DNA from 4 places in the Mesorhizobium sp. M0478 genome. Region 4 is predicted to be linked to each of the others. Evidence: predicted binding sites of a transcription regulator. Region 4 holds the regulator's gene; each other region holds the start of a gene.

Region 1 (5,271 bases), 310 kb from region 4:
GCGCAGGCGGATGGTCTTGGGCGTCACCTCGACCAGCTCGTCGTCCTGGATCCAGGCCAGCGCGCGCTCCAGCGTCATGCGGATCGGCGGCGTCAGCTTCACCGCCTCGTCCTTGCCGGCGGCGCGGATGTTGGTCAGCTTCTTGCCCTTCAGCACGTTCACTTCGAGGTCGTTGTCACGGCTATGGATGCCGATGATCATGCCCTGATAGACCTTGACGCCCGGGTCGATGACCATCGGGCCGCGGTCTTCGAGGTTCCACATGGCATAGGCCACTGCCTCGCCCTGTTCGTTGGAGATCAGCACGCCGTTGGTGCGGCCCGGCAGTTCGCCCTTGTAGGGCTGGTAGGCGTGGAACAGCCGGTTCATCACGGCGGTGCCGCGCGTGTCGGTCAACAGTTCCGACTGGTAGCCGATCAGTCCGCGCGTCGGCGCGTGGAAGACGATGCGCTGACGGTTGCCGCCCGAAGGCCGCAGCTCGACCATCTCGGCCTTGCGCTCCGACATCTTCTGCACGACGATGCCGGCGTGCTCCTCGTCGACGTCGATGACGACTTCCTCGACCGGCTCCAGCAATTCACCGTTCTCGCCCTTCTGCATGACGACGCGCGGACGCGACACGGCGATTTCAAAGCCTTCGCGGCGCATCGTCTCGATCAGCACGGCCAGCTGCAATTCGCCGCGGCCGGAAACGAAGAACGAATCCTTGTCGGGCGATTCCTCGATCTTGAGCGCGACATTGCCTTCGGCTTCTCGCAGCAGGCGGTCGCGGATGACGCGGCTGGTCACCTTGTCGCCTTCAGTGCCGGCGAGCGGCGAATCATTGACCAGGAAAGACATGGTCACGGTCGGCGGATCGATCGGTTGCGCATGCAACGCCTCGGTCACCGCCAGGTCGCAGAACGTGTCGGCGACGGTGCCTTTGGACAGGCCGGCAATGGCGACGATGTCACCCGCCTGCGCCTCTTCGATCGGCTGGCGCTCGAGGCCACGGAAAGCGAGGATCTTGGAGATGCGGCCGGTTTCGATCTGGGTGCCGTCATGGTGCAGCACCTTGACCGCCTGGTTGGACTTCAGCGTGCCGCTCTCGATACGGCCGGTAATGATGCGGCCGAGGAATGGATTGGCTTCCAGGATGGTGCCGATCATGCGGAACGGGCCGGGATGAACGGTCGGCTCCGGCACATGCTTGATGACGAGGTCGAACAGCGGCGCCAGGCCCTGGTCCTTCGGGCCTTCCGGATTTTCCGAGACCCAGCCATCGCGGCCAGAACCGTAGAGGATCGGGAAGTCGAGCTGCTCGTCGGTGGCGTCAAGCGCTGCAAACAGGTCGAACACCTCGTTGACCACTTCGACGTGGCGGGCGTCCGGACGGTCGATCTTGTTGATGACGACGATCGGCTTCAGGCCGACCTTGAGCGCCTTGCCGACGACGAACTTGGTCTGCGGCATGGGGCCTTCGGCGGCGTCGACCAGCACGATCGCCGAATCCACCATCGACAGGATGCGCTCGACCTCACCGCCGAAATCGGCGTGGCCGGGCGTGTCGACGATGTTGATGCGGGTGTCCTTCCAGTCGACCGAGGTCGCCTTGGCCAGGATGGTGATGCCGCGTTCCTTTTCGAGGTCGTTGGAATCCATGGCGCGCTCGGCGACGCGCTGATTGTCGCGGAAGGAACCGGATTGCCGCAGCAATTGGTCGACGAGGGTGGTTTTTCCATGGTCGACGTGCGCGATGATCGCGATATTACGAATTTTCATTTTGTGGTCTCGGGAGCGTTGCAGGCAGCAGGCCAGAAGGCGCCGCCTCTTTCGGTTGCGCGGCTCATACAGGGTTTTTCGCAATTGCGAAAGAGGAGGCGCACCACCAAATACTCATCAAATCTTAAGCATCTCGGTGTGAGATGGTTTTGTTAACCAAGGCGGGAACCTTTCTGGGCCCGGGTAGTTCGAAATTCATGACCGACAAACTCAACCGATTTTGGCCCCTCATCGCTTCGGTCGCATTCGCTGCCGTGCTGGCGGCCAATGCCGCTCAATCGGCCGCCACGGTGAAGGAAGCCAATCCGGCTTCGTCGCCCGACCGGACGGCCGAGCAGATGTTTGCCGACGCCCCTGATGGCGTCGACCCCGTGGTCACCGGCCCGGTCAGCGCCTCTTTCAAGCAGAGGCAGCGGGTTGCAGGCTGCGACAGCGCGGTGTGGCCGAAGATTCCGACGGTTTGCTACCCGGACTGACGGCTGCCCATTCCAGGCATAGCGATCCTTCGCACCGGCCCAAAGGCTTACGCCGACCGCACCGGATCGAGCGTCACCTTGTAAAGCTCGATGTCGTCGCGATCCATCAGCCGCACGGTCAGCTGCTCTGTCGCCCCTGAAATGTCCACCAGGCCAAAGAACTGCAGGCCGGCCGAGGGTGGCAGGTTCTGGCCCTGTTCGGTGGTCGGCGCCTTGATGAATTTCAGCTCCGGGCCGAAGGTCATGTCGAAATCATTGGGACCGAAGGTACCGGCGTGGATCGGGCCCGAGACGAATTCCCAGAAAGGATTGAAATCCTGGAACCGCGCCTTGTCGGGGTTGTAATAGTGCGCCGCCGTGTAGTGGACATCGGCGGTCAACCAGACCGTGTTGGTGATGCCGGCAGTCTTGATGTAGCGCAACAGGTCGGCGATCTCGAGCTCGCGGCCTTTGGGCAGGCCATTGTCGCCATTGCTGATGGCTTCCGCGCCGACCTTCTTGGCGCCGTCGTCCCAGACGACGAGGCCGAGCGGCATGTCGGCGGCAATGATCTTCCAGGTCGCCCTGGAATTCGTCAGCTCGCGCTTCAGCCATTTCGTCTGCTGTTCGCCCAGCATGCGTGACTGCGGCGTCATGTCCTCCTGCATGTCGGGGCCGTTCGGGCCGCGATAGGAGCGCATGTCGAGGAAGAACACGTCGAGCAGCGGCCCATGCGCGATCTTGCGGTAGAGGCGGCCGGGCTCGGACGGCTCGTAGCGGATCGTCGTCATCTCATGGAAGGCGCGCGCCGCACGCGCCGCGAGCACATGGATGGATTTTTCGGTGTAGCGGCTGTCGGCGCCGAGATTCTTCGAATCCGACCAGTTGTTCAGCACCTCGTGATCGTCCCACTGGTAGAAGGTCGGGCAGATGGCGCTCAAGGCCAGAACGTTTTTGTCCATCATGTTGTATTTCCACTGGTCGCGGTACTCATCCAGCGTCTCGGCCACCTTGCGCTTGCCGTCGATCAGGACGACGTTTTTCCACTTGCCGCCGCCAGGCAGGTCTACCTCGTCCTTCATGGCGCCATCGGCATAGATGGTGTCGCCGGAATGCAGGAAGAAATCCGGCGTGTGCCTGGCGATGGTGGCGTAGGTTTTCATGCCGGTCTCATCGATTCCCCAGCCCTGGCCGGCCGTGTCGCCCGACCAGGCGAATTTTATGTCGCGCTTCGAGGCGGGTGCTGTGCGGAAACGGCCGACGATCGGTTCGGAAACGGCGTTGATATCCGACAGGTCGGCGGCAGTCATCCGGTAGAAGATATCCTGGTCGGAGGCGAGGTCGGTAAGCAGGCGCTTGACCGTGAAGTCGCTGGCCGGCGAGGTATCGAGCGGCGCCAGCCGCGTCGCATTGGCGAAGTTTTCCGTCGACGACACTTCGAACATGACGCACGAAGGCCGGTCGGTGCGCGTCCACACCATGCCGCTCGAGGCATCGACATCGCCGGACTGGACGCCATGGGTGAAGGCCGGGCGCTGGCTGGCGCGCGAATAATAGGGCAAAGCGAGCCCCGATGCGCCGAGCAGACCGGCGGCGCTGGCAGAGGTGACGAAAGCGCGGCGGGTCAACGAGATCTTGTTCATGGCTGTCTCCTGATGGCTTCGAACGGTGCCAGCAAGCTCCAGCTTCAATGTTTCAGCCACATCTCGGGAAGATGAAACTTTGATAACAATCGACAGGTGATCTCCGCCCTTGAGGGGGGAGATGTCGCCGAAGGCGACAGAAGGGGGTCGCCTCGCTTGGAGCGCCGACCTCTGCGCAAGAGGCTGAGTCCGGTCGCACGGACCCCCTCTGGCCGCTTCGCGGCCATCTCCCCCCTGAGGGGGGAGATTAGTACCGCGCCTTACGCCGCTTGCGGCTCCGGATCGAAAGCCGGCCTGCTCGTATTGATCAGCAGCGACAGACACGCAGCCACGATCGCCGTCATGCCGGCGATCAGGAAAGCCAGTTCGTAATTGCCCTGCAATTCGCGCATGGTGCCGCCGAAGGCGGCGGCGGTGGCGGCGCCGACTTGGTGGCCGGCTACGATCCAGCCGAACACGATCGGGCCGCTGCGGTCACCGAAGGCCTCGTTGGCGAGCCTGAGCGTCGGCGGCACGGTGGCGATCCAGTCGAGACCGTAGAGCACCGCGAAGATGATCAGGCTGGTCGCCGAGAAGCCGGAATAGGGCAGATAGATCAGCGCCAGGCCGCGAATGCCGTAGTAGACGCCGAGCAGCTTGCGCGGGTCGAAACGGTCGGTGAGCCAGCCCGAGAGCGTCGTCCCGATCAGGTCGAAAATGCCCATAAGCGACAGCAGGCCCGCGGCCTGTACCTCGGGGATGCCCATGTCGCCGCAGAAGGAGATCAGATGCGTGCCGACCAGCCCGTTGGTGGTGAAGCCGCAGATGAAGAACGTGGCGAACAGATACCAGAAGACGCGGGTGCGGGCAGCGCGGCGTAGCGTGTTCAGCGTATGCGCCAGGAAATTGCCTTGCGATGCCGGCGATACCGGCGGCACGTCATCCGCCCCGGCGCCATAGCGCACCATGCCGATCGAAGCGGGACGCTCCGGAACCAACAGCCAGACCAGCGGCAGAAGACAGGCGGTGGCGATCGAGACGGCGATAGCGACGGGCTGCCAGCCGCCCGACTGGGCGAGCGATGCCAGCAGCGGCAGGAACACCAACAGGCCGGTGGCGCTGGAGGCCGACATCAGCCCCATCACCAAGCCGCGATTGGTCTTGAACCAGCGGTTGACGATGGTGGCGCCGAGCACGGTGGCGACCGCGCCGGAGCCGATGCCGGAAAACACGCCCCAGGTGAGGAACAGGTGCCAGGGCTCGGTCATCAGTAGGCTGAGCGCGGTCGAGCCCGACATGATCACAAGCGAGGCAAGCAGCGTGCGGCGCAAGCCGATACGCTCCATCAATGCGGCGGCAAACGGCCCGGTCAGGCCGTAAAGGAAGATGCCGATCGCAGCGGCAATCGAAACCGTATCGCGCCCCCAGCCGAA
Region 2 (5,271 bases), on a different contig from region 4:
CGCGGCAAAGCCTCTGCAACTTCTCTGACCCGCTGGTCCCGAGGGGGCGGGGAAGAAAGGAGCATTTCGAGACGGTCGAGAGCGGAGACACGGGAGGCGGAAGCGCTTCTGGCTTCACACGAAGGTTTTGGGTAAAACCTCCGGCCCTCCGTTCAGCCCCCAGCAAGGACCGGCAGATTGCGGGCGTCTATATAGCAAATTGGCTGGAAGGCAAGGGTAACGCATGCTCCGGACAGCGTCCTGGCGTCGCAGGGTTGGAAAAATACCAGGCATCAACTCGTATGCGGGGTACCACCGTTGATCGTTTCGGGGAAGAAGTCCGGAGCCGCCTTACGCTTGCCGAACATCATATCGTATTGCAGCAGGCGGAAGTCGTTGATCGCCGGATCAACGTCCTTCTGCCGCGCCCAGTCCGGCGTGGCCTCACCTGACGGTGTCAAAAGCAGATTGCGGTCGACGACGCGATAGCGTTCGCGCAGCGCGCCCAGGAAGCCGGTATAGTAGGGGTGCGTGATCCCGGCCGTGGTAAGGATATGGTAGGGCAGGAAGGCCGGGCTCACCGCGCCCATATCCTGCGCCGGACCGGTGCGGTTAGACCAGATGACCAGCGGCGTCTGATGATGCTCCAGTGCCGCCTCCGGCGTCGGTTCCTTGCGCGGCGCGACATTGTCCTTCAGGTAACCGGTTTCGACATAGACGGGGCCGAGCGGCGGCAGATGGTCGCCGAAGAAGGCGATGACCGTCGGCCGCTCGCGCTTCTTCGCCCATTCGATCAATCGCTCGAGGCCACGGTCGGCATCGGCCGATCCCTCGGCGTAGCTGAGCAGCGATTCCCGCGCCCACGTGCTGATCGGTGCCACGACCTTGTGGGTCGGATTGTAATAGCGGTACGGCTCGTAGGGACCGTGGTTCTGCAGGCTGACGGCGAAGAAGAACACCGGCCGCTCGCTGGCGTCGGCCTCTGCGATGATCTCGTCGGTCATCGACGCATCGGAAGCCAGCGGCCCGCGCTTTTCCAGTGGCGGCAGCGTCTCTTCCGAGCGGAAATCGTTGAAACCGAAATCGGCATAGACGGCGCCCCTGTTCCAGAACCAGTTGGTGCCCGGATGGATGGCGCGCGCCCGGTAGCCCTCGCTTTTCAGGAAGGTCGCCAGCGACGGCGTCGGCGTGCGCACATATTGCTGGTAGGGGATCGAGCCCGCCGGCAGGAAGGCATTGGAAAAGCCGGTCAGCGCCTCGAATTCGATGTTGGCGGTCATGCCGCCGAATTCCGGCGAAAACATATAGCCGGAACGCAGCGCCCGCACATTGGGGATCGGGTCAGGCGTGATTGTGACGCCGGGCAGCTTGGTCGGATCCCAGAAAGATTCGCTCATCACCACGATGATGTCGGGTTTCTCATCCGGTACCGAGGCCGCCACAGCAGGCCTGTCGATCGCGTCGATCGCCTTGTCGGAATAGCCCGCCGGCGCCGAGACATGCGCCATCGGCACGTTGAGCGCGAAGGCCAGCGCAAACCCGTTGGAGGCGTAGTTCTCCTTCTGGTCCCACATGATCGGGATGATCTGCAGCCGGTCGCGGGTCCACGAGAAGGTGGCGTAGTCCATGATCGAGACGAAGAAGGCGAGCAGCGGCACTGCCAGCGTCAGCCGCGCCAGCCGCCCTTTGCGGCTGAGGATCGGAACCTTGCGGCGCCACAACCGCCAGCCATAGATCAGCAGCGACAGGCCGGCGACGATGCCGACCGCCATGGCGAGCGCCGTCCAGGGCCGCTCGCGCACCAGGAGCGGCATCAGTGCCATGATCTGGCGCGAATAAAGAAAATCGGTTGGGTAGAGCGGATCGCCGAGATAATGCGACTTCTGATGCCCGACAAAGGCCAGCGCCAGCGTCAGGGGCGCCACGATCATCAGGCTCTGGTGACTGCGGCCAAGCACGGCGTCCAGTCCCATCAGCACCAATGCAAAGACAATGATGGTGGTCCAGCCCGGCTTGAATGGCTGCAGGAAGAAGTCGACCGTGCCGAAGAAGTCGCCGCGCACGATCCATTCGATAGCGAACACCAGGATGGCGGAGGCAAGCAGCGTGACCAGACCGTAGCGGATGACCGGCCATCTGCGCCCCGGCAGGTAGCCGGTGGACGGATCGTCTTCCAAGAATTGTGGCGCGGGTACGGCCGCGCCTTTCCTGATCCTAGCCACGTCTCTTCCCCCGGCCCAAGCAACGCGTATTTCCACTCGCGCCACCGTTCTGTCATAGAACTGTCATGCAAAAGCTAGCGCCTGTGGCGAAAATAAGAAGAGCCAGCAAACGATTCGTGAGCGGTTTTCATCAGGTGTGATCGGCAAAAAGCCTTTGGGAACAGGGACTCGAGGTCAGCTCCGGTTCAAGCGAGAGCCGAAATGCCGCCTCCGGGCTTGACTTGACGGTCCGCCTTGCGTCACAGGCAGGAAAAATCAGCCGCTGGAGAGCGCCCAAATGGCCGTCGCATTCACCTTTCCGGGACAGGGCAGCCAGGCTGTCGGCATGGGCAAGGACCTCGCCGACGCCTTCCCCGAGGCACGCAGGGTGTTCGAGGAAGTCGATGATGCGTTGGGCGAAGAGCTGTCGAAACTGATCTGGGAAGGCCCGGAAGAGGCGCTGACCCTGACTGCCAATGCCCAGCCGGCGCTGATGGCGGTCTCGCTGGCGGCGATCCGCTCGCTGGAAGCGCGCGGCTTTTCGCTGAAGGACAAGGTTGCCTACGTTGCCGGTCATTCGCTCGGCGAATATTCCGCCCTTGCCGCGGCCGGTTTCGTTTCGGTCGCCGATGCTGCCCGGCTGCTGCGCATCCGAGGCAACGCCATGCAGGCGGCGGTGCCGGCCGGCGAGGGCGCCATGGCGGCGATCATCGGACTGGAACAGCCCGACGTCGAAGCCGCTTGCACCGAGGCCGCAACGGGATCCGGCAAAGTCTGCCAGATCGCCAACGACAATGGCGGCGGCCAGCTGGTGATCTCCGGCGCCAGGGCGGCGGTGGAACTCGCCGCGAAACTGTGCACAGAAAAGGGCGCCAAGCGGGCGCTGATGCTGCAGGTCTCCGCACCCTTCCATTCGGCGCTGATGGCGCCGGCGGCCGATGTCATGCGCGAGGCGCTGGCCGGCGTGACCAAGAATGCACCGGTCGTGCCCGTCGTCTCCAACGTCACTGTAGCCCCGACCAGCGACCCCGACGAGATCGCGCGCCGCCTGGTCGAGCAGATCACCGGCCGCGTGCGCTGGCGCGAAACGGTGGAGTGGTTCGGCGCCAACGGCGTCGCCACGCTGTTTGAGATCGGCGCCGGCAAGGTGCTTTCCGGCCTGGCGCGGCGGATCAACCGCGACATCGCCACATCCGCCGTCGGCACGCCGCCAGATGTCGAGGCGGCGCTGGCCGCGCTTGCATAATCCACTGGCGATTCAACCCCTCCCGTGGGAAGGGTGTTCTCTTAAGATCAGGAGACGAAAATGTTCGAACTGACCGGCCGCAAGGCGCTCGTCACCGGCGCATCGGGCGGCATTGGCGAGGCGATTGCCCGGGTGCTGCATGCGCAAGGCGCCATTGTCGGCCTGCACGGCACCCGCATCGAGAAACTGGAGACCCTGGCCGGCGAACTCGGCGACCGGGTAAAGCTGTTCCCGGCCAATCTTGCCGACCGTGACGAGGTCAAGGCGCTTGGCCAGAAGGCCGAAGCCGAACTCGAAGGCGTCGACATACTGGTCAACAATGCCGGCATCACCAAGGACGGCCTGTTCGTGCGCATGGCGGACGCGGATTGGGACAGCGTGCTGGAGGTGAACCTCACCGCCGTGTTCCGGCTGACCCGCGAGCTGACCCATCCGATGATGCGCCGCCGCCATGGCCGCATCATCAACATCACCTCGGTGGTCGGCGTCACCGGCAATCCTGGCCAGACCAATTATTGCGCCTCCAAGGCCGGCATGATCGGCTTTTCCAAGTCGCTGGCGCAGGAGATCGCCACCCGCAACATCACCGTCAACTGCGTCGCCCCGGGCTTTATCGAATCGGCCATGACCGACAAGCTCAACGACAAGCAGAAAGACGCGATAATGGCCGCGATCCCGACGCGCCGCATGGGCACGAGTGTTGAAGTGGCGTCGGCCGTCGCCTATCTCGCCTCCAACGAGGCAGCCTACGTCACCGGCCAGACCATCCATGTCAACGGTGGCATGGCCATGATCTGACAGGATATTGCCGGGTGATAAGAAGACATGGCCGGCTTGTGAAAAGAGACCATTTCGCCTTGGACCTCAGCCATTTTTCGTGTAATGCGGCCCGCAACCCGGCGGTTCGGGCAAAAACCGGTCCGGCATCGTTGCGTTTCCGGCAGGACCATCTTTCAGCTTGATTAGCGGCATTCTGCCCGCTAACGAAGACAGACAAACAAAAGACGAGGATGCCCCAAATGAGTGACACCGCAGAGCGCGTCAAGAAGATCGTCATCGAACATCTTGGCGTCGATGCCGACAAGGTGACGGAGCAGGCGAGCTTCATCGATGATCTGGGCGCAGACAGCCTCGACACGGTCGAACTCGTCATGGCCTTCGAAGAAGAGTTCGGCGTCGAGATTCCGGACGATGCGGCCGAGACCATCCTGACCGTCGGCGATGCCGTGAAGTACATCGACAAGGCTTCGGCCTGACACCATCCGCAGTCATCACCGGGGAGGACCTGCGATGAGGCGTGTCGTCGTCACGGGCCTTGGCCTGGTTTCGCCGTTCGGCATGGGCTTCGAGCACAGCTGGAAGGAACTTCTGACCGGCCGCAGCGCCGCGAAGCGCGTCACCGAGTTCGAAGTGGAAGATCTTGCCTGCAAGATCGCCCACGTCATTCCTCGCGGTGACGGCACCAACGGCACGCTCAATCCCGAAGCCGTGCTCGAGCCCAAGGAACTGCGCAAGATCGGCGACTTCATCCTTTACGGGATTGCGGCCGCCGACGAAGCGCTGAAGGATTCCGGCTGGGAGCCCAGCACCGAAGCCGAGCGCTGCGCCACCGGCGTCATGATCGGCTCCGGCATTGGCGGCCTCGAGGGCATCGCCGAGAACGCTATCATCCTGAAAGAGCGCGGACCGCGCCGTATCAGTCCATTCTTCATTCCCGGCAACATTATCAACCTGGTATCTGGCCAGGTATCGATCCGGCATGGGCTGAAAGGCCCCAACCACGCCGTCGTCACCGCCTGCTCGACCGGCGCGCACGCCATTGGCGATGCCGCCCGGCTGATCATC
Region 3 (5,271 bases), on a different contig from region 4:
TGGAGACGATGGTGGGCCTGGCCGAGGAAGGCATGACCATGCTGTGCGTCACTCACGAAATGGGCTTTGCCCGCAAGGTCGCCAACCGGGTGATCTTCATGGATCAGGGCCAGATCGTCGAACAGAACACGCCGGCCGAGTTCTTCGACCATCCGCGCCACGAGCGCACGAAGCTGTTTCTGTCGCAGATCCTGCACTGAGCATTTTCATGCGAACCAAAAGAGCCCGGCCGTAATGCGGCCGGGCTCTTTTGCTATCTGGGGTCGGGGTTGATCTTCTCCATTGAAACGCCAGGGAAACACAAGGCCGCCGCCGCATGAGAAAAGACCTGCGTTTCCTGGCCATGCTGATTATCGTGGTCGCGCTCGCTGCCACGCTCGGCACGCTGGTGCCGCGTCCGCTGTGGCCGGCGTCAGCGGCGGGTGAGGGCACGCGCCATATTCTGGTGCTGGAGAATCCGATCCACACCGACATCGCCATTCCCGTCGATGACGAGGTGCGCCGGCGCTTCCATTTCCTGGTCGCTGCCGGCATCCCTGTCGACGCCCCGGAAGTGAGCTACATCGTCTTTGGCTGGGGCGGCCGGGCCTTCTATCTGGAGACGCCGAGCTGGTCGCAGCTGAAAGCAGTGCCCGTCCTCAAGGCGCTGACACTGGACGCCTCGGTCATGCATGTCGATATCGCCGGGGCCATCGCCGAGCCGCACCCTGCTGTCACCGGTTTCGACATCGATGAGGAACGTTTTGCAGCGCTGCTCGACTATATCGACGCGAGTTTCCAGCAAGGGCCGCATGGTCCGGTCGTCATCGAGAACGCCGCCTATTCCAGCTTCGACCGCTTCTTCGAGGCGAACGGCCATTTCAACGCGCTTGTCGGCTGTAACACCTGGACAGCCGCCGGCCTGCGCACCGCCGGCCTGCGCACCGGCTGGTGGAACCCGCTGCCGGCCTCGCTGGGCTTGTCGATGCGGTTTTATAACTAGCAGTCCTTCATCGCACCGCGACAGTGTTGGATCTTTTGAAGTCAGCGGGACAGCACCCCCCTCTGGCCTGCCGGCCATCGCCCCCGCAAGGGGGGAGATCAGCCGTTTTGCCCGCGGCGCTCCTGCTGCGACGCCGGCGATTTTGGCGAAGGCGACGGCGACATCCAATCTCCCCCCTTGCGGGGGAGATGTCCGGCAGGACAGAGGGCGGTGGGAAGGATCGCTAAGTCGACGATCTAGACTGCCGAGCGTCCGCTCGCCATCCATAGAGCCAGTCGAGGTCGGCGGCGAGCTTGTCGGGCGAGCGCATGGCCAGGAACAGATTGCGGGCGATCGCCACCGGGCCGGCAGCATGCCAGGCGAGGCGGTTTACGGCCCCACGACGCGCGGCCTTGGCGACACGCGGCCGCCGAAGATTTTCCCAGATTTGAAAACTTCTGGGCAGATCGCCAGGGAAATCGGCGATAGCGTCGGCAAGCGTGATGGCATCTTCTATCGCCATTGCCGCGCCCTGTGCGGCAAACGGCGTCATCGCATGCGCAGCGTCGCCGATCAGCGCGATGCCCTGCGGGCTCGTCCACCGCTGTTGTTCGACGGTGTGGATCGGAAAGGCCGTCCATGGGCCGGCCAGTGCCACAAGCTTCGTCAGGCCCGGCGCGGTGCCGCGCAGGGCAGCCGTGAGGATCGCGGGATCGGCATGGCCCGACCAACCTTCGGCCATGCGCTCACCCTTGGTGAAGGCGGCGAGATTGAAGGCCCGGCCTTTGCTGACGGGATAGGCGACCATGTGGAAGCCTGGATGCAGGAACGTGGTGACGCAGTCGGCGGCGCCGATCGCGGCAAAGGCCTCTCCGGCCGCACCGTCGCCTGCGATTGTAGCCCGCCAGGCGAGTTCGCCCGAAAAACGGCTTTTGACGAAGTCCTCGCCTGCGAGTTGCGCCCGGACCGCCGACCAGACGCCATCGGCGCCGATCAGGAGTTTGGCGCCTGCCTCGATCTCGCGGCCGTCCACTTCGGCGGTCACGGCGACATATTGCGCGTCTTTGACGATGCCGGTCACGCGGGCGCCGGTGATGAGCTCAATCTCCGGCCGTTCAGCCATTTGCGCCAACAGCGCTGCCTGCAGATCTGCGCGGTGAGCAACGAGATAAGGCGACTGCCAGCGCGCTTCGGCGGCGTGCCCGAGCGGTACCCGCGCCAGTTCGCGCAGCGTCCCGGCGTCCTTGAGCACGACCGCTTCCGGCCGCAACGCTGCGGGCAGCAGTCGGTCGAGCACGCCGAGTTTTCCAAGAATGCGTGTTGCGTTGGGCGAAAGCTGGATGCCGGCGCCGGCCGCTTCGAGGTGCTGTGCCTGTTCGATAAGCTTTACCGGATAACCCCGTCCAGCGAAGGCAAGGGCAGCGGTCAGCCCGGCGATGCCGGCCCCGGCGATTATGACCTGCCGGGACCTGATGTCTTCCATCGGGCTTGTCGCGGAAGGATCAGGCGGCCTGGTCGATATAAAGGCAACCAGCCGGCAGCGTTTCCGTCGCCCTCAGCTTCGCCGAATAGCGGTAGAGCGTCGAGCAATACGGGCAGACCTTTTCATTGTCGTCGCCCATGTCGAGGAACACATGTGGGTGGTCGAAGGGCGGGTTGGCGCCGGTGCACATGAATTCCTTGACGCCGATGTCGATTGCCGGATGGCCCGCATCGTTCTGGAAATGGGGAATGGAACCGCCTGCCATCGTCGTCTCCTTGATCTCGTCGAAAAGCATCTGGAACATAACAGGCCTGTTTGCAAGATCGATGAAATGAAACTGTCGCAAAAGCCTGTCAGAGGATACGTTGAGCCGGTTAAGTGCATGTCCCTGAAATCGGAACGGTTTTCGCCGAAGGGTCATGCGTCACAAAAGCGTGTTAGAGGCATGGCACGTCCAACGGCGCTCCAAGGGACGGTTGGCGGGGAAGAGCAGGAACCATGAACGAACTGAAGCCGGTGCAGAGCGAATTCATCAATGTCGAGGTGGCGAGCCCCGAGGGCGGCAACCCCGATCGGTTCGTCAACCGTGAGTTCTCCTGGCTGCAGTTCAACCGGCGTGTGCTCGAGGAATCGCAGAACGAGCACCATCCGCTGCTCGAACGCGTCCGTTTCCTGTCGATTTCGGCCGCCAATCTCGACGAATTCTTCATGGTCCGCGTCGCCGGCCTTGCCGGCCAGGTGCGCGAAGGCATTGCGCTCAAGAGCCCCGACGGCCGCACGCCGGAGCAGCAGCTGGAACAATTGCTGCGCGAGGTCGAGCGGCTGCAGGAGGACCAGCAGAACAGCCTTTCGGCGCTGATGCTGCTGCTCAATAAGGAAGGCATTGAGAGCATCACCCGCGACGCACTGACCAAGGATGAGAAAGTCTGGCTGGAAGACCATTTCCAGGACCAGGTTTTCCCGGTGCTGACTCCACTGTCGATCGACCCGGCGCATCCGTTTCCGTTCATTCCCAATCTCGGCTTCTCGATGGCGCTGCAATTGCGCCATCGCAAGAATGGCGAGGAGATGAGCGCGCTTCTGCGCCTGCCGGTGGCGCTGAAGCGCTTCATCCGTCTTCCCGACCGCAAGCAGCACGTTCGCTTCATTCCGCTGGAGGAGGCTGTCGGCCTCTATATCGGCAAGCTGTTCCCCGGCTATGAGGTCAAGGGTTCCGGCACCTTCCGCATCATCCGGGACAGCGATATCGAGGTCGAGGAAGAGTCGGAAGATCTCGTGCGCCTGTTCGAGACGGCGCTGAAGCGGCGCCGCCGCGGTTCGGTCATCCGCATCGAATTCGACAAGTCGATGCCCGGTGAATTGCGCGAGTTCGTCGCCGGCGAGCTTGGCGTCTCTTCGAGCCGCATCAGCGTTCTGACCGGCCCGCTGGCGCTCAGCCAGATTTCCGAGATCGTCGCCGTGCCGCGCGACGACCTGAAGTTCACCCCCTACAATCCGCGCTTTCCCGAGCGCATCCGCGAGCATGGCGGCGATTGTTTCGCGGCCATCCGCGAGAAGGACATCGTCGTCCACCACCCCTATGAATCCTTCGACGTGGTGGTCCAGTTCCTGCGCCAGGCAATGGCCGACCCGGAGGTGGTGGCAATCAAGCAGACGCTCTACCGCACCTCCAACGACAGCCCGATCGTGCGCGCCTTGGTCGACGCGGCCGAGGCCGGCAAGTCGGTGACCGCCCTGGTCGAGCTCAAGGCGCGCTTCGACGAGGAAGCCAACATCCGCTGGGCGCGCGACCTCGAACGCGCCGGCGTCCAGGTCGTGTTCGGCTTCCTCGAACTGAAAACCCATGCGAAAATGTCGCTCGTGGTGCGGCGTGAGGACGGCAAGCTGCGCAACTATGTACATCTCGGCACCGGCAACTACCATCCGGTGACCGCGCGCATCTACACCGACCTGTCCTTCTTCACCACCGATCCGACGATCGCGCGCGATGTCGCCCAGCTGTTCAACTTCATCACCGGCTACGCCGAGCCGACCGATGAGATGCGGATCGCCATCTCGCCGTTTACGCTGCGCAGCCGTATCCTCAAGCACATTGCCGACGAGGTCGCCTACGCGCTGGCTGGCCGTCCGGCGCGCATCTGGATGAAGATGAACGCGCTCGTCGATCCCAACATCATCGACGCGCTCTATGACGCCAGCCGTGCCGGCGTTGAGATCGATCTCGTCGTGCGGGGCATCTGCTGCCTGCGGCCGCAGGTGCCCGGCCTGTCGGAAAACATCAGGGTCAAGTCGATCGTCGGCCGCTTCCTCGAACACAGCCGCATCTACTGCTTCGGCAACGGCCATGGCCTGCCGTCGGACGAGGCGATCGTCTACATCGCCTCGGCCGACTTGATGCCACGCAATCTCGACCGCCGCGTCGAGACTATGGTGCCGATCACTAATCCGACGGTGCATGAACAAATCCTTGGCCAGATCATGCTGGGCAACATCATGGACAACCAGCAAAGTTTCGACGTATTGGCTGACGGAACCTCCCGGCGCGTCGTGCTGGAGGAGGGTGAGGAACCGTTCAACGCGCAGGAATATTTCATGACCAATCCGAGCCTGTCGGGACGGGGTGACGCGCTGAAGTCGCATGCGCCCAAGCGCATCGCGCAGTTCAAGCGTCGCAAGAAGAACACCGGCTGATGATTTCAACGTCCCAAGGCCGGCTGCAGGATCGCCGGCCGCTGTCCATCATCGACATCGGCTCGAACTCGATCCGCCTTGTCGTCTATGAAGGGCTGGCGCGCTCGCCTACCTTGCTGTTTAACGAAAAGATGCT
Region 4 (5,271 bases):
GCGCCCTGCGAGATCAGGCTTTCGACGTCGGTCAGCTGCTTGCCGGGATTGGACTGCGCGTCGGCCGAAATGTACTTGTCGCCGGCGGCTTCGATCGCCGTTTTCATCGCCGCCTCGTCGGTCTTCCAGCGCTCTTCCTGGAAGTTCGACCACGACACGCCGATGACCTTGTCCTTCGCCTGCGCGACCGACATCAGCGCCAGCGACATGGCGACACCCGCCAGCATGGCGGCTGCAAATCTGTTCATTATAACCCTCCCTGCGCCGCCCACGGCGCGACAAAACCGGCCCGAAGGCCTGCACAAAGAGGCTCCATTTTTTCGAGCCTCGAAAAAATACTGGTTCAATGATAAGGCACTGTCAACATCGATTATGATGGATTCTGATGGCGTTGCCGAATTTTTTCGAGCTCCGCAATAAACAATGACAGGGCTGCCGGCGTCTGCCAATATTTGGCTGGTGCCGTCGAACGCCTTCACTATCATGAGGCGCGAGGAGGCCGGGAGGAAAACAAATGTCGGTTGGGATCCGCCACGACGATCTGCGCCGTCGCAACCGTGCGATGGTGATTTCGGCCGTGCGCCGGGCCGGCCAGCCGTCGCGGACCGAGATTGCGGCGACCACCGGCCTCAGCCATTCGACGATATCGGCAATCTCGTCTGATCTAATTCAAGAAGGCATCCTGATTGAAGGCAAGCCTGGCGAGACCGGCTCGCTGAAACGCGGCCGGCCGCAGGTCGGCCTTGGCCTCAACCCGGAAGCGGCGGCGGTCATGACCGTGGTGCTGTCGCTCAATTTCCTGTCCGTCACCGTCATCGACTATGCCGGCCACGTCGTCGCCGAGGAACAGCGCCGGCTGGACACGCTGACCAAGCCGCGCGACGAGCTGATTGGCGAATGCGTAGCAATCGTCCGGCGGCGGCTTGAGGATCCCGACCTCGATGTCCAGAGCATCGCCCGCATTGCCATGGGCATCCAGGGCATCACCGATTCGCAGGCGCGGGCCATGCTGTGGTCGCCAATCACGCCACTGACCGACATTGCCTTCGCCGACATGTTGGAAGCGGAATTCGGCATTCCTGCCACCATGGAGAACGACTGCAATATGATGGCGGTGGCCCTGCAATGGCGCCAGCCCGAGCGCTACCGCGACAATTTCATCGCGATCCTCTTGTCGCACGGCATCGGCATGGGGCTGGTGCTGAAAGGCGAACTGTTCACCGGCACCCATTCCTCGGGCGGCGAGTTCGGCCACATGATCCACCGTCCGGGCGGCGCGCTCTGCCGCTGCGGGCGGCGCGGCTGCGTCGAGGCCTATGCCGGAAACTACGCCATCTGGCGCAGCGCCAAAATGATGAGCGAAGATGCCGAGCCGGTCGATATCGGCGACGCTGATATGCGCGCACTCGCCGCGCGCGCCCGCGAAACCGATGGCCCGGAGCGCGAAGCCTATCGCAAGGCCGGTGAGGCGCTCGGCTTCGGCCTCGGCAGCCTGTTTGCACTGATCGATCCGGCACCCGTCGCCATGGTCGGCGTCAGCGCCGCCGCCTTCGACTTGATCGAACCGGCATTGCGCGAAGCGATCGCCCAGACCGCCGGCGGCCAGCACTCGAAATCGATCTCCTTCGACACCGAGCCCAACGAGCTGCCGCTGATCCGCGAAGGCTGTGCCATGCGCGCGCTCGGCTTCGTCGATCAGGAGATTTTCGCGCCGGGCATTCAGGCCAAATCCGGCAAGCATGTCGCCTGAATGGCCGGCAACGGCGCGACGCGCAGCATCCTAGTCTTCCCTGATCGCGTAGCCGGCGCCGCGAATGGTACGGATGACATCCGGCATGCGGCCGTTGTTGACCGCTTTGCGTAAGCGCCCGACATGGACGTCGACGGTTCGCTCGTCGATGTAGATCGTCTCGCCCCAGACATTGTCGAGCAGCTGGCTGCGCGAGAACACGCGGCCGGGATGGCGCATCATGAATTCGAGCAGCCGGAACTCGGTCGGTCCGAGCCTGATCTCGCTCTTCTTGCGGTAGACACGGTGCGACTCGCGGTCGAGCACGATGTCGCCGACCTTGAGCACGCTGGACAGCACTTCCGGCTTGGCCCGGCGCAGCAGCGCCTTCACGCGCGCCATGAACTCCGGCGTCGAGAATGGCTTGACCAGATAGTCGTCGGCACCGGTGGACAGGCCGCGCACGCGATCGCTTTCCTCACCGCGCGCGGTCAGCATGATGATCGGCAGCCGCTCGGTTTCGGGCCGCACTCTAAGCCGCCGACAGAGCTCGATGCCGGAAACAGCGGGCACCATCCAGTCGAGCACCAGGAGATCGGGCACGTTTTCCTGCAGGCGGATCTCGGCCTCGTCGCCGCGTGTCACCACCTCGACGTGATAGCCTTCGGATTCGAGGTTGTAGCGGAGGAGCACGCCTAGCGGCTCCTCGTCCTCCACGACCATGATGCGTGGCGCGATCATAGGCAGTTCACCCTCATCAGGCCGGCGTGGCCATCGCCGTCTCGTCCTGCTTCGGACGATTGGCGGGCAATTGCTGGCCGGTCAGCACATAATACGCATTTTCGGCGATGTTGGTGACATGATCGCCGATGCGCTCAAGATTCTTGGCGCAGAACAAGAGATGCGTGCAGGCGGTGATGTTGCGAGGGTCTTCCATCATGTAGGTCAAGAGCTCACGAAACACGGACGTGTATTTGACGTCGATGCGCTCGTCGTCATTCCTGAGTTTTGCAAGAGCTGCCGCATCGGTGGCGGCATATTCCTCGACGACGCCTTGCACCTGGATCAGCACCAGTTGCGCCATGGCATCGATGGAGTGCGAGAGGTCGCGCGGCGTGACGCTCAAGCCCACGGTGCCGACGCGTTTGGCGATGTTCTTGGCGAGATCGCCGATGCGCTCGAGGTCGCCGGCCATGCGGATCGAGCCGACCACGGCGCGCAGATCGTTGGCCATCGGCTGGCGCTTGGCGATCAGCGTGATGGCGCGGTCGTCCAGTTCGCGCTGGCGCGCATCCATGATGGCGTCGTCGGAAACGACACGCTGTGCCAGCGCATTGTCCGAATTGAGCAGCGCCCTGGTCGAGCCGCTGACCATCGAGCCTGCCAGATCGCCCATGTCGCGGATCAGCTTGCTGATCTGCCCGAGCTCTTCATCGAAGGAGGCGACGGTATGTTCACCCATGATCTTGGTCCTCGTGCCTGAAAATTCACCCGCCGGACGGCTCAGCCGAAGCGGCCGGTAATGTAGTCCTGGGTGCGCTTGTCGTCGGGGTTGGTGAACATCTTGTCGGTGGCGCCCTCCTCGACGAGATAGCCGAGATGGAACATCGCCGTGCGCTGCGACACGCGCGCCGCCTGCTGCATCGAGTGGGTGACGATGACGATCGTGTAGTTCTGGCGCAGTTCGTCGATCAGCTCCTCGACACGGGCGGTGGCGATCGGATCGAGCGCCGAGCAGGGCTCGTCCATCAGGATCACCTCCGGCGACACGGCGATGGCGCGCGCGATGCACAGGCGCTGCTGCTGGCCGCCGGACAGGCCGGTGCCGGGCTCCTGCAGGCGGTCCTTGACCTCGTTCCAGATCGCCGCCTTCTTCAGGCTCTGCTCGACGATCTGGTCCATGTCGGACTTGCGCTTGGCCAGCCCATGGATGCGCGGGCCGTAGGCGACGTTCTCGTAGATCGACTTCGGGAACGGGTTGGGTTTCTGGAACACCATGCCGACGCGGGCGCGCAGTTCGACGACATCGATGTTCTTGTCGTAGATGTCGTCTTCATCGAGCGTGATCTTGCCGGTCACCCGCGCCGAATCGATGGTGTCGTTCATGCGGTTGAGGCAGCGCAGGAAGGTCGACTTGCCGCAGCCGGACGGGCCGATCAGCGCCGTCACCTGGTTCTGGCGGACGTCGAGATTGACGTCGAACAACGCCTGCTTCTCGCCGTAGAAGACGCCGACCTTGTCGCCGCGCATCTTGATGACTTCGTTCGACTTGGCGTTCATTTTGTCGCCCACTGCATTCTCAAGGGACTGTTCGGTCATGATGTTCATACCAAATTGCCTTTTTTCTACCAGCGCCGCTCGAAGCGGCGCCGGAGCACGATCGCGGTGATGTTCATGGCCATGAGGAAGACGAGCAGGATGATGATGGCGCCGGACATGCGCTCGACAAAAGCGCGCTCAGCCTCGTTTGCCCACATATAGATCTGAACCGGCAGCGCGGTCGCCGGATCGAAAGGCGTCGTCGGATAATCGGCGACGAAAGCGACCATGCCGATCAAGAGCAGCGGTGCTGTCTCGCCGAGCGCACGCGCCAGGCCGATGATGGTGCCGGTAAGGATGCCTGGGGCGGCAAGCGGCAGGATGTGATGGAACACCATCTGCATCTTGGAGGCGCCGAGACCTAGGGCCGCCGAGCGGATCGACGGCGGCACCGCGGCGAGGGCGGCGCGCGTGGTGATGATTATGGTCGGCAATGTCATCAAGGTCAGCACCAGGCCGCCGACGAAGGAAGCCGAGCGCGGCATGCCGAGGAAGTTGATGAACACGGCAAGGCCAAGCAGACCGAAGACGATCGACGGCACCGCCGCGAGATTGTTGATGTTGACCTCGATCAGGTCCGTAAAGCGGTTCTTCTTGGCGAACTCCTCCAGATAGATCGAGGCGGCGACGCCGATCGGCAGCGCCAGCAAAAGCACGATCACCATCATGTAGAACGAGCCGATGATGGCCACGCCCATGCCCGACGTTTCGGGCCGGCTGGAGGCGCCATAGCTGAACAGGCCGGTGTTGAAATGCTCGGCCATCGCGCCATCGGCTTTGAGCTTGTTCATCCAGTCGATCTGCTGGTTGGACACCTTGCGGCGCGCTTCATCGACGCCGAGGTCGATCTGACCCTTGAAGGCCGAGTCGAGGTTCGCGGCAGCCAGGATGTCGACGTCACGCGTCCTGCCGATCACCGACGGATCGGCGGAGACGATGTCGCGCAGCTGGACGCGGGCGCCTTCCGACAGGAAGCCCTTGAGCTTCAGCATCATCGGCTTGTTGGCCGGATCGATGCCGAGCTTGGCCACCAGCGCGTTTTCGGCGAGCTTGGGATAGTTCGCCTTGATCAGCACGGTAGGGTCGGTGGCGCGCTTGCCGGAGGGATCGATCACCTTCTCGTCGAAGGTCACCGGCAGCGTCACGGTCGTCTGCCAGAAGGCGGTGTAGCCTTTCGAGACGATGGTGATCAGCATGATGGCCAGGAACGCCAGGCCCACCGA

Evidence for each region. The regulator PhoB, encoded in region 4, activates phosphate uptake and scavenging genes when phosphate is short. The targets are predictions, from matches to a motif close to TGTCATNNANCTGTCAT.
Region 1: a site for PhoB is predicted at 3,931-3,947, ahead of NKI64_RS03390 (alkaline phosphatase D family protein). Genes of this name have one in related genera too.
Region 2: a site for PhoB is predicted at 2,252-2,268, ahead of NKI64_RS14535 (LTA synthase family protein). Genes of this name have one in related genera too.
Region 3: a site for PhoB is predicted at 2,772-2,788, ahead of NKI64_RS21825 (RNA degradosome polyphosphate kinase). Genes of this name have one in related genera too.

What each region holds. Positions count from the first base shown of each region.
Region 1 is NZ_JAMYRH010000001.1:693,962-699,232, forward strand. Features, by position in the region: gene typA (translational GTPase TypA) at 1-1,761, opposite strand, end outside; gene NKI64_RS03385 (hypothetical protein) at 1,959-2,237, shown strand; gene NKI64_RS03390 (alkaline phosphatase D family protein) at 2,285-3,859, opposite strand; gene NKI64_RS03395 (MFS transporter) at 4,120-5,271, opposite strand, start outside.
Region 2 is NZ_JAMYRH010000005.1:191,522-196,792, forward strand. Features, by position in the region: gene NKI64_RS14535 (LTA synthase family protein) at 273-2,201, opposite strand; gene fabD (ACP S-malonyltransferase) at 2,479-3,426, shown strand; gene fabG (3-oxoacyl-[acyl-carrier-protein] reductase) at 3,487-4,224, shown strand; gene NKI64_RS14550 (acyl carrier protein) at 4,446-4,682, shown strand; gene fabF (beta-ketoacyl-ACP synthase II) at 4,717-5,271, shown strand, end outside.
Region 3 is NZ_JAMYRH010000009.1:195,547-200,817, reverse strand. Features, by position in the region: gene NKI64_RS21845 (amino acid ABC transporter ATP-binding protein) at 1-200, shown strand, start outside; gene NKI64_RS21840 (TIGR02117 family protein) at 317-982, shown strand; gene NKI64_RS21835 (FAD-dependent monooxygenase) at 1,206-2,444, opposite strand; gene NKI64_RS21830 (zinc-finger domain-containing protein) at 2,464-2,709, opposite strand; gene NKI64_RS21825 (RNA degradosome polyphosphate kinase) at 2,943-5,135, shown strand; gene ppx (exopolyphosphatase) at 5,135-5,271, shown strand, end outside.
Region 4 is NZ_JAMYRH010000001.1:386,617-391,887, forward strand. Features, by position in the region: gene xylF (D-xylose ABC transporter substrate-binding protein) at 1-248, opposite strand, end outside; gene NKI64_RS01860 (ROK family protein) at 515-1,750, shown strand; gene phoB (phosphate regulon transcriptional regulator PhoB) at 1,781-2,470, opposite strand; gene phoU (phosphate signaling complex protein PhoU) at 2,487-3,191, opposite strand; gene pstB (phosphate ABC transporter ATP-binding protein PstB) at 3,233-4,057, opposite strand; gene pstA (phosphate ABC transporter permease PstA) at 4,075-5,271, opposite strand, start outside.